One region of the Rossellomorea sp. ABR4_012 genome, then DNA from elsewhere that is predicted to be linked to it. Evidence: predicted binding sites of a transcription regulator. Region 1 holds the regulator's gene; each other region holds the start of a gene.
What was found. The regulator LexA, encoded in region 1, represses DNA repair genes until DNA is damaged. The targets are predictions, from matches to a motif close to CGAACATATGTTCG.
Positions count from the first base shown of each region.

Region 2: ACXAFV_RS08990 (Y-family DNA polymerase) is a predicted target of LexA. The motif match lies at 1,426-1,439, and genes of this name have one in related genera.
Region 3: ACXAFV_RS20700 (YhjD family protein) is a predicted target of LexA. The motif match lies at 1,708-1,721, and genes of this name have one in related genera.

Region 1 is NZ_JBSWVK010000004.1:246,614-249,898, reverse strand. Features, by position in the region: gene ACXAFV_RS17320 (MerR family transcriptional regulator) at 1-59, shown strand, start outside; gene glnA (type I glutamate--ammonia ligase) at 99-1,433, shown strand; gene lexA (transcriptional repressor LexA) at 1,539-2,159, opposite strand; gene yneA (cell division suppressor protein YneA) at 2,319-2,645, shown strand; gene ACXAFV_RS17300 (YneB family resolvase-like protein) at 2,659-3,285, shown strand, end outside.
Region 2 is NZ_JBSWVK010000001.1:1,845,355-1,848,639, reverse strand. Features, by position in the region: gene ACXAFV_RS08995 (YolD-like family protein) at 1-74, opposite strand, end outside; gene ACXAFV_RS08990 (Y-family DNA polymerase) at 97-1,359, opposite strand; gene ACXAFV_RS08985 (glucose-1-dehydrogenase) at 2,137-2,922, opposite strand; gene ACXAFV_RS08980 (GRP family sugar transporter) at 3,001-3,285, opposite strand, start outside.
Region 3 is NZ_JBSWVK010000007.1:7,621-10,905, reverse strand. Features, by position in the region: gene ACXAFV_RS20715 (DUF421 domain-containing protein) at 1-151, opposite strand, end outside; gene ACXAFV_RS20710 (IDEAL domain-containing protein) at 264-503, opposite strand; gene ACXAFV_RS20705 (competence protein ComK) at 701-1,234, shown strand; gene ACXAFV_RS20700 (YhjD family protein) at 1,275-1,679, opposite strand; gene ACXAFV_RS20695 (S9 family peptidase) at 2,191-3,285, shown strand, end outside.

The DNA of each region.
Region 1 (3,285 bases):
CCGGAAAGTTTAATCGGGCTTCCTTACGCCAGGGAGATATGTCACGCTTTTTTCATTAATAAATAACCTTTAATTAAATCTGAGGAGGAATTACGTAAATGGCAAAGTATACTCGTGAAGATGTGATTAGATTAGCGAATGAAGAGGGTGTTAAGTTCATTCGTCTGCAATTCACTGACATTCTAGGGACGATTAAGAATGTAGAGATCCCATTCAGTCAGTTAGAAAAAGCATTAGATAATAAAATGATGTTTGATGGATCTTCAATCGAAGGATTCGTGCGTATTGAAGAGTCGGATATGTATCTTTTCCCGGATCTTGACACATGGCTTGTATTCCCGTGGACAGCGGAAAAAGGAAAAGTTGCACGCTTAATCTGTGATATCTATAATCCGGATGGGACTCCTTTTGAAGGTGATCCGCGTAACAACCTTAAACGAGTGCTAAAAGAAATGGAAGAGCTTGGATTTTCTGATTTCAATCTAGGGCCTGAACCGGAATTCTTCCTCTTCAAATTAGATGTAAATGGTGAACCTACTCTTGAATTGAATGATAATGGCGGTTATTTTGACCTTGCACCTACAGACTTAGGCGAAAATTGCCGTCGTGATATCGCCCTTGAATTAGAAGAAATGGGCTTTGAAATCGAAGCATCACACCATGAGGTTGCTCCTGGTCAGCATGAAATCGACTTTAAATATGCAAGTGCACTAAAAGCTTGTGACGATATTCAAACGTTTAAACTTGTTGTAAAAACAATTGCACGTAAGCACGGGCTTCATGCAACATTCATGCCGAAACCATTATTCGGAGTGAATGGTTCAGGGATGCATTGTAACATGTCACTATTCAAAGATGGTAAAAATGCTTTCTTCGATGAAAAAGGAGACTTGCAATTAAGTGACACTGCACGCCAGTTCCTTGCAGGAACAATTAAGCATGCAACTGCATTCACTGCAATCACCAACCCTACAGTCAACTCGTATAAACGTCTGGTTCCTGGTTATGAGGCTCCATGTTATGTTGCGTGGTCAGCTCAAAACCGAAGCCCATTAATCCGTATTCCTGCTTCCCGTGGTATCAGTACACGTGTAGAAGTAAGAAGTGTGGACCCAGCAGCTAACCCTTACCTGGCTATGTCTGTCCTTCTTGCAGCAGGTCTCGACGGCATCAAAAACAATCTTGATGCGCCTAAACCAATCGACCGAAACATCTATGTAATGGATAAAAAGGAACGTGAAGAAGCAGGTATCGTTGATTTACCAGCAACTTTATACGCTGCCTTAGAAGAACTGAAAAAAGATGAGGTTATTGTTAAATCTCTTGGAGGCCATATCTTTGAACACTTCGTGGAAGCGAAGGAAATCGAATGGGATATGTTCCGTACACAAGTGCATCCTTGGGAGAGAGAGCAGTATATCCAAATGTACTAAAAATCATGATTTAGAATCGACAAAAAAGCCAGCGCTGATTAGAGCGCTGGCTTTTTATGCGTGTTGGCCAAACAAAAAAACGCTATTTAATAGCGTTTTTTTGAATTAATGGACTTGTCGATAGACACCAATGACTTTTCCTAAAATAGATACATTTCGTAAAATAATCGGACTCATCGTTGAGTTCTCAGGCTGTAGTCTTACGAAATCTTTCTCTTTGAAAAAACGTTTGACTGTTGCTTCGTCCTCTTCTGTCATTGCGACTACGATATCCCCGTTGTTAGCAGTCTGCTGTTGTCTTACGATGACGAAGTCCCCATCTAGAATACCGGCTTCGATCATACTGTCCCCCATGATTTCAAGCATGAAGACCTGTTCATCTGAAGGAGCGAGACGCTCAGGCAGCGGAAAGAATTCCTCGACATTTTCAACAGCCGTAATAGGCTGACCTGCCGTTACTTTACCAATTAACGGTACATTTACAACTTTTTGACGAGGGATCGTGTCTTCTTCTAAATCGAGGATCTCAATTGCCCTTGGCTTGGTTGGATCCCGGCGGATAAGTCCTTTGCTTTCGAGTCTTGCCAGATGGCCGTGGACCGTGGAACTGGAAGCCAATCCCACAGCTTCACCAATTTCCCGGACTGAAGGCGGATAACCCTTTTCTTTCACAGATACTTTAATGTATTGAAGTATGTCTTGCTGTCGTTTAGACAATTTAGTCATGTTCACGCACCTCTATTATCGATCTTATGTTCCCATTATAGCATGTCTTTCCAATTGATACAAACATAAGTTCGAATTTTTGGTTGACACCAAACGAATGTTCGTATTACAATCAAATTACAAAAAACAGAACAAATATTCGCATGGGGGTAATTTTGTATGTTAACACAAATCTGGAACCGTTTCTCTTACATAATCATTCTTTTTGTATTATCTTTTTTATCAGCAGGCTATTTATTTTTAACCGCAGGGAGCGAGCCTTCCTATGAAACTGTTACTGTAAGTAAGGGTGATACTCTCTGGACGATTGCAGAAAAGTTTGAAGGAGAATATTCCATGACTAGAGAAGAGTTTATAAAATGGGTGGGAAAAGAAAATAATCTTATTTCTTTCTCAATTGAACCGGGAATGTCCCTGGTTTTGCCTGTAGAAACTTCCACTTATTCTACCCACTCCGATATACAGCTTGCCATGAATAACGAATAGAGGGTGAGATTCTATGAATGCTGCGATATACTGCAGGGTAAGTACAAAGAAAGACACACAGGAAACTTCCCTGGAAAGACAGGAAGCAGAATTGGTGAAGCTTGCAGAGGAACACCAATTTGACGTTCGAGCGATTATTAAGGATCAGGCAAGCGGTTTTGAACTAGACCGTCCAGGTGTTCTGACCTTATTGGATTTAATAAAGGATGGGTCCATTGATACAGTGCTGATTCAAGATGAAACGAGAATAGGAAGAGGGAATGCAAAGATTGCCTTAATCCATTGCATTTTGAAGGAAAATGTAAAAATTATTAGTCAGACCCATAGTGGGGAACTGCATTTATCTGAATCAGATTCAATGGTCATCAATATTGTCAGTATGGTAGAAGAGTACCAAAGAAAGCTCCATAATTTAAAGATTAAACGAGGAATGAAAAGAGCGGTTGAAAATGGTTTCCGTCCTCACAAAAACTTAAAAAACAAAGGGAATTTGGAAGGCAGAGAGCGGATTGAAGTGCCGGTTGAAGAAATTGTACGACTGAGAAGGAATGAGCTGACGTTTGCCGAAATCGCTGCTACGTTGAGAGGGTTTGGGTATAACATATCAAAAGCGACAGTGCATAGAAGATTTAAAGAGTAT
Region 2 (3,285 bases), on a different contig from region 1:
CAGTCCCGTAGTAATTTCACATGCTCCGGCAGCATCATGGACGTCCATTTGATTCTTCCGCGGTCACGAATCATACTTGCTCACCTCCCGGATTCATCACGATTTGTGTCCTCCGACGAGCCGCGCACGGTGTCTCGCCGTTCCTGCTTCTGTATAGGATACCGCCCTGAGCAGGGAAGCCGACCCATACTTGCGGCGAATCCTATCCACCACATACCCCAATTCCCGCTTCTCCCAGCGTTTGGGATCAAATAAGGAAATTTGCATTGTTTCATCCTCCACAATATTTGAAAGGGCTATGGATATTTTCCGGACGGTCTTTCCGTTATAATTCTCTTCAAAAAGCTCGAGACAGACTCTGTACAAGTCCATTGTGATATTGGTCGGCTCTTCCACTGTCCTGGAGCGGTGGAACCCGCCTCCGAATTCTTCCTGACTGTACCCGATCCCAAAGCTGATGGTTCTTCCAGCCTTCTTATGCGTCCTTGCCCTCCTTGCCACTTCTTCACACATCTCGAGAATGACAGACTTGATTTCCTTCCTTTCCTTATAATCCCTGAGGAGAATCTGACTTTTTCCGAAGCTGATCTGCCCTTCCATGATCGGAGCCCCGATTTCCGATAAATCCACACCCCAGGCATGATAATACAGCTGGTTGCCCATCACCCCGAACTTCGCTTCGAGTTTTTCGAGCTCATACTGCGCCAGCTGCCCGACCGAGAAGATTCCCATCCGGTTGAGCGTCTTTTCAAGACGGCGGCCGATTCCCCACATTTCACTGAGGGGGGACAGAGGCCACAGCTTTTCCGGCACGTCCTCATACCGCCACTCTGCAATCCCCTCCTTCTTTGCTTCAAGATCTAAACAGAGTTTGGACAGAAGCATATTGGGTCCGATTCCAATCGCACACGGAAGCTGAAACTCCCTTTCCATATCATCTTTTATTTTACGGGCGATGGTCATGGCGTCCCCCCACAGATGGGTGGCCCCGTCAATTTTGATGAAGCTTTCATCGACACTGTACGTGTGAATGGCGTCTTTTGGAACGTAACGATGAAACAAGCGGGTAATTTCAGTGGAAATGCGTACATAGGTAGCCATTTTCGGCTCTACAAGTTGAATACGGGGATCCTTTGGAATTTCGAACATCCGCGACCCGGTTTTAATCCCGAAGTCTTTCTTTAACTTGGGAGACGCAGCCAGTACAATGCTCCCCTGCCGCTCCCGGTCCCCGACCACCGCTAAGTGACACTGGAGCGGATCAAGCCCGAGCATGACAGCCGAACAGCTGGCATAAAAGCTCTTCATATCGATGCATAAAATCTTGTGGTGCGGCAGCCTGCTGTAATCGACAGTCATCCTTCTCACTCCTTCCCTTTGCGAAATCGAACATTCGTTCTTATTTATTATATCTATGATTGTATACGAATATACGTTCGCTTTCAACTTAAATTACTGGGAATGGAGTTAAAATATTGGGAGACCGAAAAGCGGAGTCGGCTCGTTCAGAGGCGACAAGCATAAGGCAGGGCAGCCATAAAGGCGCTCTTTGCCTTTTTGGATGGCATGACTTATGTCTCGAGCCTCTAGCCGCCGGAGCTGGACACTAGAAAAGTGGAAGGGCTTTGATCAGAGGCGGGTGGCATAAGACGAATTGGCCATGAAGGCGGGTCTTTGCCTTCTTGGACAATTTGGCTTATGACATGTGCCTAAGCCCTGCAGCTGGACAATAGAAAAGCGGACGAGGCTGGCTCTGGGGAACCGCAGCATAAAACGATTAAAGTGAACGACGGGACAAACAAGAATGATTCTAAGCGGCGCAATTATCGGGAAAGTGGAGCATTAAATTGAAAAGGGGCGCAATTATCCCTGAACTGGCGCAATTAATAAAAATCCGGCGCAATACTTCAAATTAGTGGCGCAATTATCCTCATTACCCGAGTCCCAAGAGGAATATAGAGATGGGCATTTCCTTAAAGCAACCTTTTTTTACATATAGCTGTAACTATATCCCGTTTTCCTCTAATAAAAGGATGAAACCCTCCTCCACATCTTCTGCTGGAGCCCTTCCCTTCAAATTCGCTCCTGCCTGCAAAAAAGAGCCCGCCCCGTCACAGAGCAGACTCCTTCACTTCATTACCCTTTTCCGGCCTGAAACCCCGGATACTTTGTCATCCCGCCATCTGCGATCAAGGTCGTTCCGGTTACGTAGCCTGCCTGTTCTGATGCAAGGAATGCTGCACAGGAAGCGATTTGTTCAGGTTCGCCGATGTAGCCGAGCGGTATCAGTTTTTCGACCCCTTTTTTCTTTTCGGGGTCGGAAAATTTCTCTGCATTGATGGGGGTATCGATGGCGCCCGGGGCAATGTTGTTGACCCGGATGCCGTCGGGGGCGAACTCCAAAGCCAGGCTTTCCATCAACAGTTTCACTCCGCCTTTGCTGGCAGCATAATGAACGAAATGCGGCCAGGGAATGATTTCGTGGACAGATGAAATGTTGATGATCGAGCCCTTGATGCTATTCTTCAACATGTACTCCGCCGCTTCCCGGCAGCCGAGGAAGGTACCGGTCAGATTTGTATTCAGGACTTTGTTCCAATCTTCGAGGGACAATCTTTCAGATGGCACTTCATTTTCAATTCCTGCATTATTCACATAAATATCGAGGCTCCCATATGTATCATGGGCGAATTTGACAAAGGCTTCGACATCCTCCTCTTTGGTCACGTCCCCCTGGATGATGGAAGCAGTGCCGCCGCTCTGTTCGATTTCCTTCAATAATTCCCGTGGATTTTCATCTTCATTGAAGTAGTTGATGACCACCTTGCATTTTTCTTCGGCAAACCTTTTGGCTATCGCCTTGCCGATTCCGGTTGCAGCGCCTGTGATAATAACCACTTTTCCTTCTAAATCTGAATACATGGGATTTCCTCCTTTATTTTTTCAGTACTATAATGCAGCGCTCTTGTCATGAACATAAGAGTTGATGGCCTGCCCGTCCTATTTTTTTGTATAGCCGAGCAGCACTCCGCCGATAATGATGAGAATACACCCTGCAATAACAAGCAGTATTTGTTTTTTCGATTTCTTTTCGCCTAAGAAGAAGAGCCCTCCTATTGTCGAAATGACTATTCCCGTTTGTGAGAGAGAAAAGCTTGTAGCCACCCCGATCCTCGGCAAGGCAAGCAATAACCCAAGATTTCCAGCTGCCCACATGAGGCCGGTTAAAATATTCCTGACTGTGTATTTAGTGAAGGGCTTATGCCTGATGGTGATGGCGACCGC
Region 3 (3,285 bases), on a different contig from region 1:
CTGTACTGATGAGTGGTTCTGAAGCGATTGTTCCTACTATGATGATGGCCACAAGATCATAAGGTGTCATTTGAACAATCGTTGATTTCCCCATAAGGCGCATCGCCGCAATCGTAATTAAATAAAGGACAAGTACCTTGATGATTATCATATTGTTCGCTCCAAATAAATCAATTTGCGATTAGCTTTTACCAATTGGAGAGAAGTCATTCTTTTGGGGACAAAAAGGAAGACTGGCCTGTTTCTATGAGGCCAGCCTTTGGTTATAATCCATAACGGATATTGATTTCCTTTAATTCTTCCGTAAGTTTCAAAAATAACGATTCATTTTTATCGTCCAGGGCTGCATCAATGTCTTTTAACAGTTTGGTCTTTTGAGTTGTCAGAATGCTTTCGTATAGAAGCATATCGATGTAAATCTCCATCACGCTTCTTTCAGCATTTCGTTTCCGGGTCATCGCAGAAGCTTTCATCATTTCGGTATAGGACTTTTTATTTTCCAATACGATCACCTCTGAATTCTTTTTATTAGTATATGGAAGGAGGGATAAAAATTCAACCAAAAAATTAAATATTCTGATAATTTTTTAGGGGAGAATTAGTGTTGTGTAAATAATTTCAGAATTTTTTAATAATAATGGAGACACCTGGTGGTATTTATGGTATTATTTTGGAGAAATATGTAAAAGGAGGAGAAAAAATGAAGGGAAAATCGCGAATTTTGGAAGAATATGAAGTAAATCCTCATACATTGATGTTAAAGCCCATTGAATATGGTGCCAAGACATTTACAGAAATCATTGAAATGGAGGATGTCATTCTTTCTCCGTTTAAACCGATGGACATCCTGAAGAAAAGCTGTGAATTTTTCGGTTCTTCGTATCAAGGAAGAAAGGATGGGACGAAAGAGCTGATTGGCATTTCATATAAGGCCCCAATCATGTTAAACCCCCATATGTCGATGTTTTTATTTCCGACTGCTTCTCCTGTGAAAAGTGAGTGTATGTGGATCTCCCACTCCCATGTAACCAGTTATGCTGCCGCCGAGAACGGTCAAACCTCAGTAACCTTTCAGAATCGGGAATCCCATCTGGTTCCCATTTCATACAGTTCATTTGAAAATCAGATGCTTCGTACATCCAGCCTTCGAATCGCCTATTCCCAGCGGGTTTCAGAGATGGAAAGCAAGTACACCATGAAATCATTCTACCTTAAAGATAAAACAAACGCGTGAGGAGCCTCCAATCACGCTTTTTTTATTCTGATGAAACACATCAGGCCTGGCGGGGATGGTCCGGTTTTTCCGCTGCGGATTTGGTTTCAAGAAACCGGCGGAATAGATAATGGCGCATTAATTCTTCCACCCTGTTTCTGAGCCGGGGGTTAAAATAATTGTGATGTTCCTCGTATCCCTTATACAAAAACATATACATCGTGAAGGCATCGTCCGATTGAAGCCTTTCCACCTTCATTTTATTCGTCCTCATATACTTTTTCACGTATGCAAGCTCTCCCTGGATGACTTTCATGGTTTCCTCTATCAGCTCTAAATAAGGACGCTTGAGTTTAAATGGGCTTTTGTCTACAATTTGTAAGTCTCGATTTAATATTGTCAGTACCATTGGCAGATAAATCGCCTGTTCCAAAATGTTACGGTCATTCTCTGGGATTCGTGTCATATGAAAAGACCCCTTTTTTTTCAGTTATCGAACTTATGTTCGTATTTTTATTTTAAGGTGAAATGCCTCAACTTTCAATAGCGAAAAATGGAGAATTGGGGATTTGTTGTTAGTATGAAGGAGAGGGTTCTCTCTTATCCATTATGTTCTGTAAAGCTTATTGATGAATCTAGCTGTTGATTGGAGTGCAAGAGACTCCTGCGGGAAAAGCGAGACAGGTGAGACCTGTCCAGCTCTGCCGGCTAGCCCCTCGAGGTCATAAGCTAAATAGGCATAAAAGGCAAAAAGCGCCTTTTCAGGCCTATTCATCTTATGCTTGTCGGGGCTGAGCAAGTCCCCTCCGCTTTTCTTCCCGCAGGAGCGCAGCGACGAGGAGGCTCTCCGGCCGCCCGCGGAAAGCGAAGTCTTGCACGGAAATCAACAGCGGTGTTTAAAAGAGTTATCCAATAAAGGAATTCATTTTCCCCTGTCGAAATCATACATAGGACAAATGAAAGGGAGTTATACAATTATGGAAGCCAGTGGAATCAAAATAAAAGATCTTTACCAAATTAAAGCTCTTTCTGATCCGCGAATCTCACCGGATGGTGATGAAGCGGTTTTTGTACAGACGGTTATGGATGAGAAGAAGGATGATTACATTTCTCATTTATTCTGTCTTGATTTAAAAACAGGCGATAGGATCCAATGGACATTCGGGGAGGAAAAAGTCTCTTCACCAAGGTGGTCGCCGGACGGCAGTCAGATTGCATTTTTATCGAATCGAACCGGAAGCACACAGCTTTATGTGATGAACCGGAATGGCGGGGAAGCAGAACAGCTGACAGAAACCCAGAGAGGGATATCAAATCCTGTCTGGTCACCTTGCGGAAAGAAAATAGTGTGTGTGATCCATATGAAAAAAGGTGAAGCACTTCAAGGGAAGGACGAGAAGGAAGAAGAGAAAATCAAACCGTTTATTGTTTCCTCGATGAAATATAAGTCGGATGACAGTGGGCTTCATGATGATCGTTATGCTCAATTAGTGATGATCGATCTTGAGCTCAAAGAGATGAAGAGACTTACGGATGATGAACATGATTACACGCTTCATTCCTGGAACGGAAACTACATAGCCTATTCTGCAGATTTAGAAGAGAATAAGGATTTTTCTTTTATATCCTGCCTGTACTTACTGGATATCGAAAAAATGGAATCCAGGAGAGTGACAGAAGAGCAAGGGTATTATGGGGGAGCAAGCTTTTCGCATGACGGAAAGCACCTTGCCTATATAGGGCATAACCGGGAATTTGAAAATGCCACTCAGAACAAAGTTTATTTATACAATATGGAATCAAACTTCTCATTGCCGCTTACTGATGCGATGGATATCCCGGTGGGGGACTATCTCAACAGTGATAGTATACAAGGGGCATCACAGACGGGGGTCGTATGGGCGAAGGATAACGAAAGCCTTTATTTCATCGCTTCCGATCGTGGAAATACAATCCTTTATTATGCACACATAGATGGAGCGGTTTATCCGGCTCTCTTTGAAGAAGAGCAGCATATTTATGGATTTGACTTTCACTCGGAAGGACAACAGGCGGTGATCGCCATGAGTAAG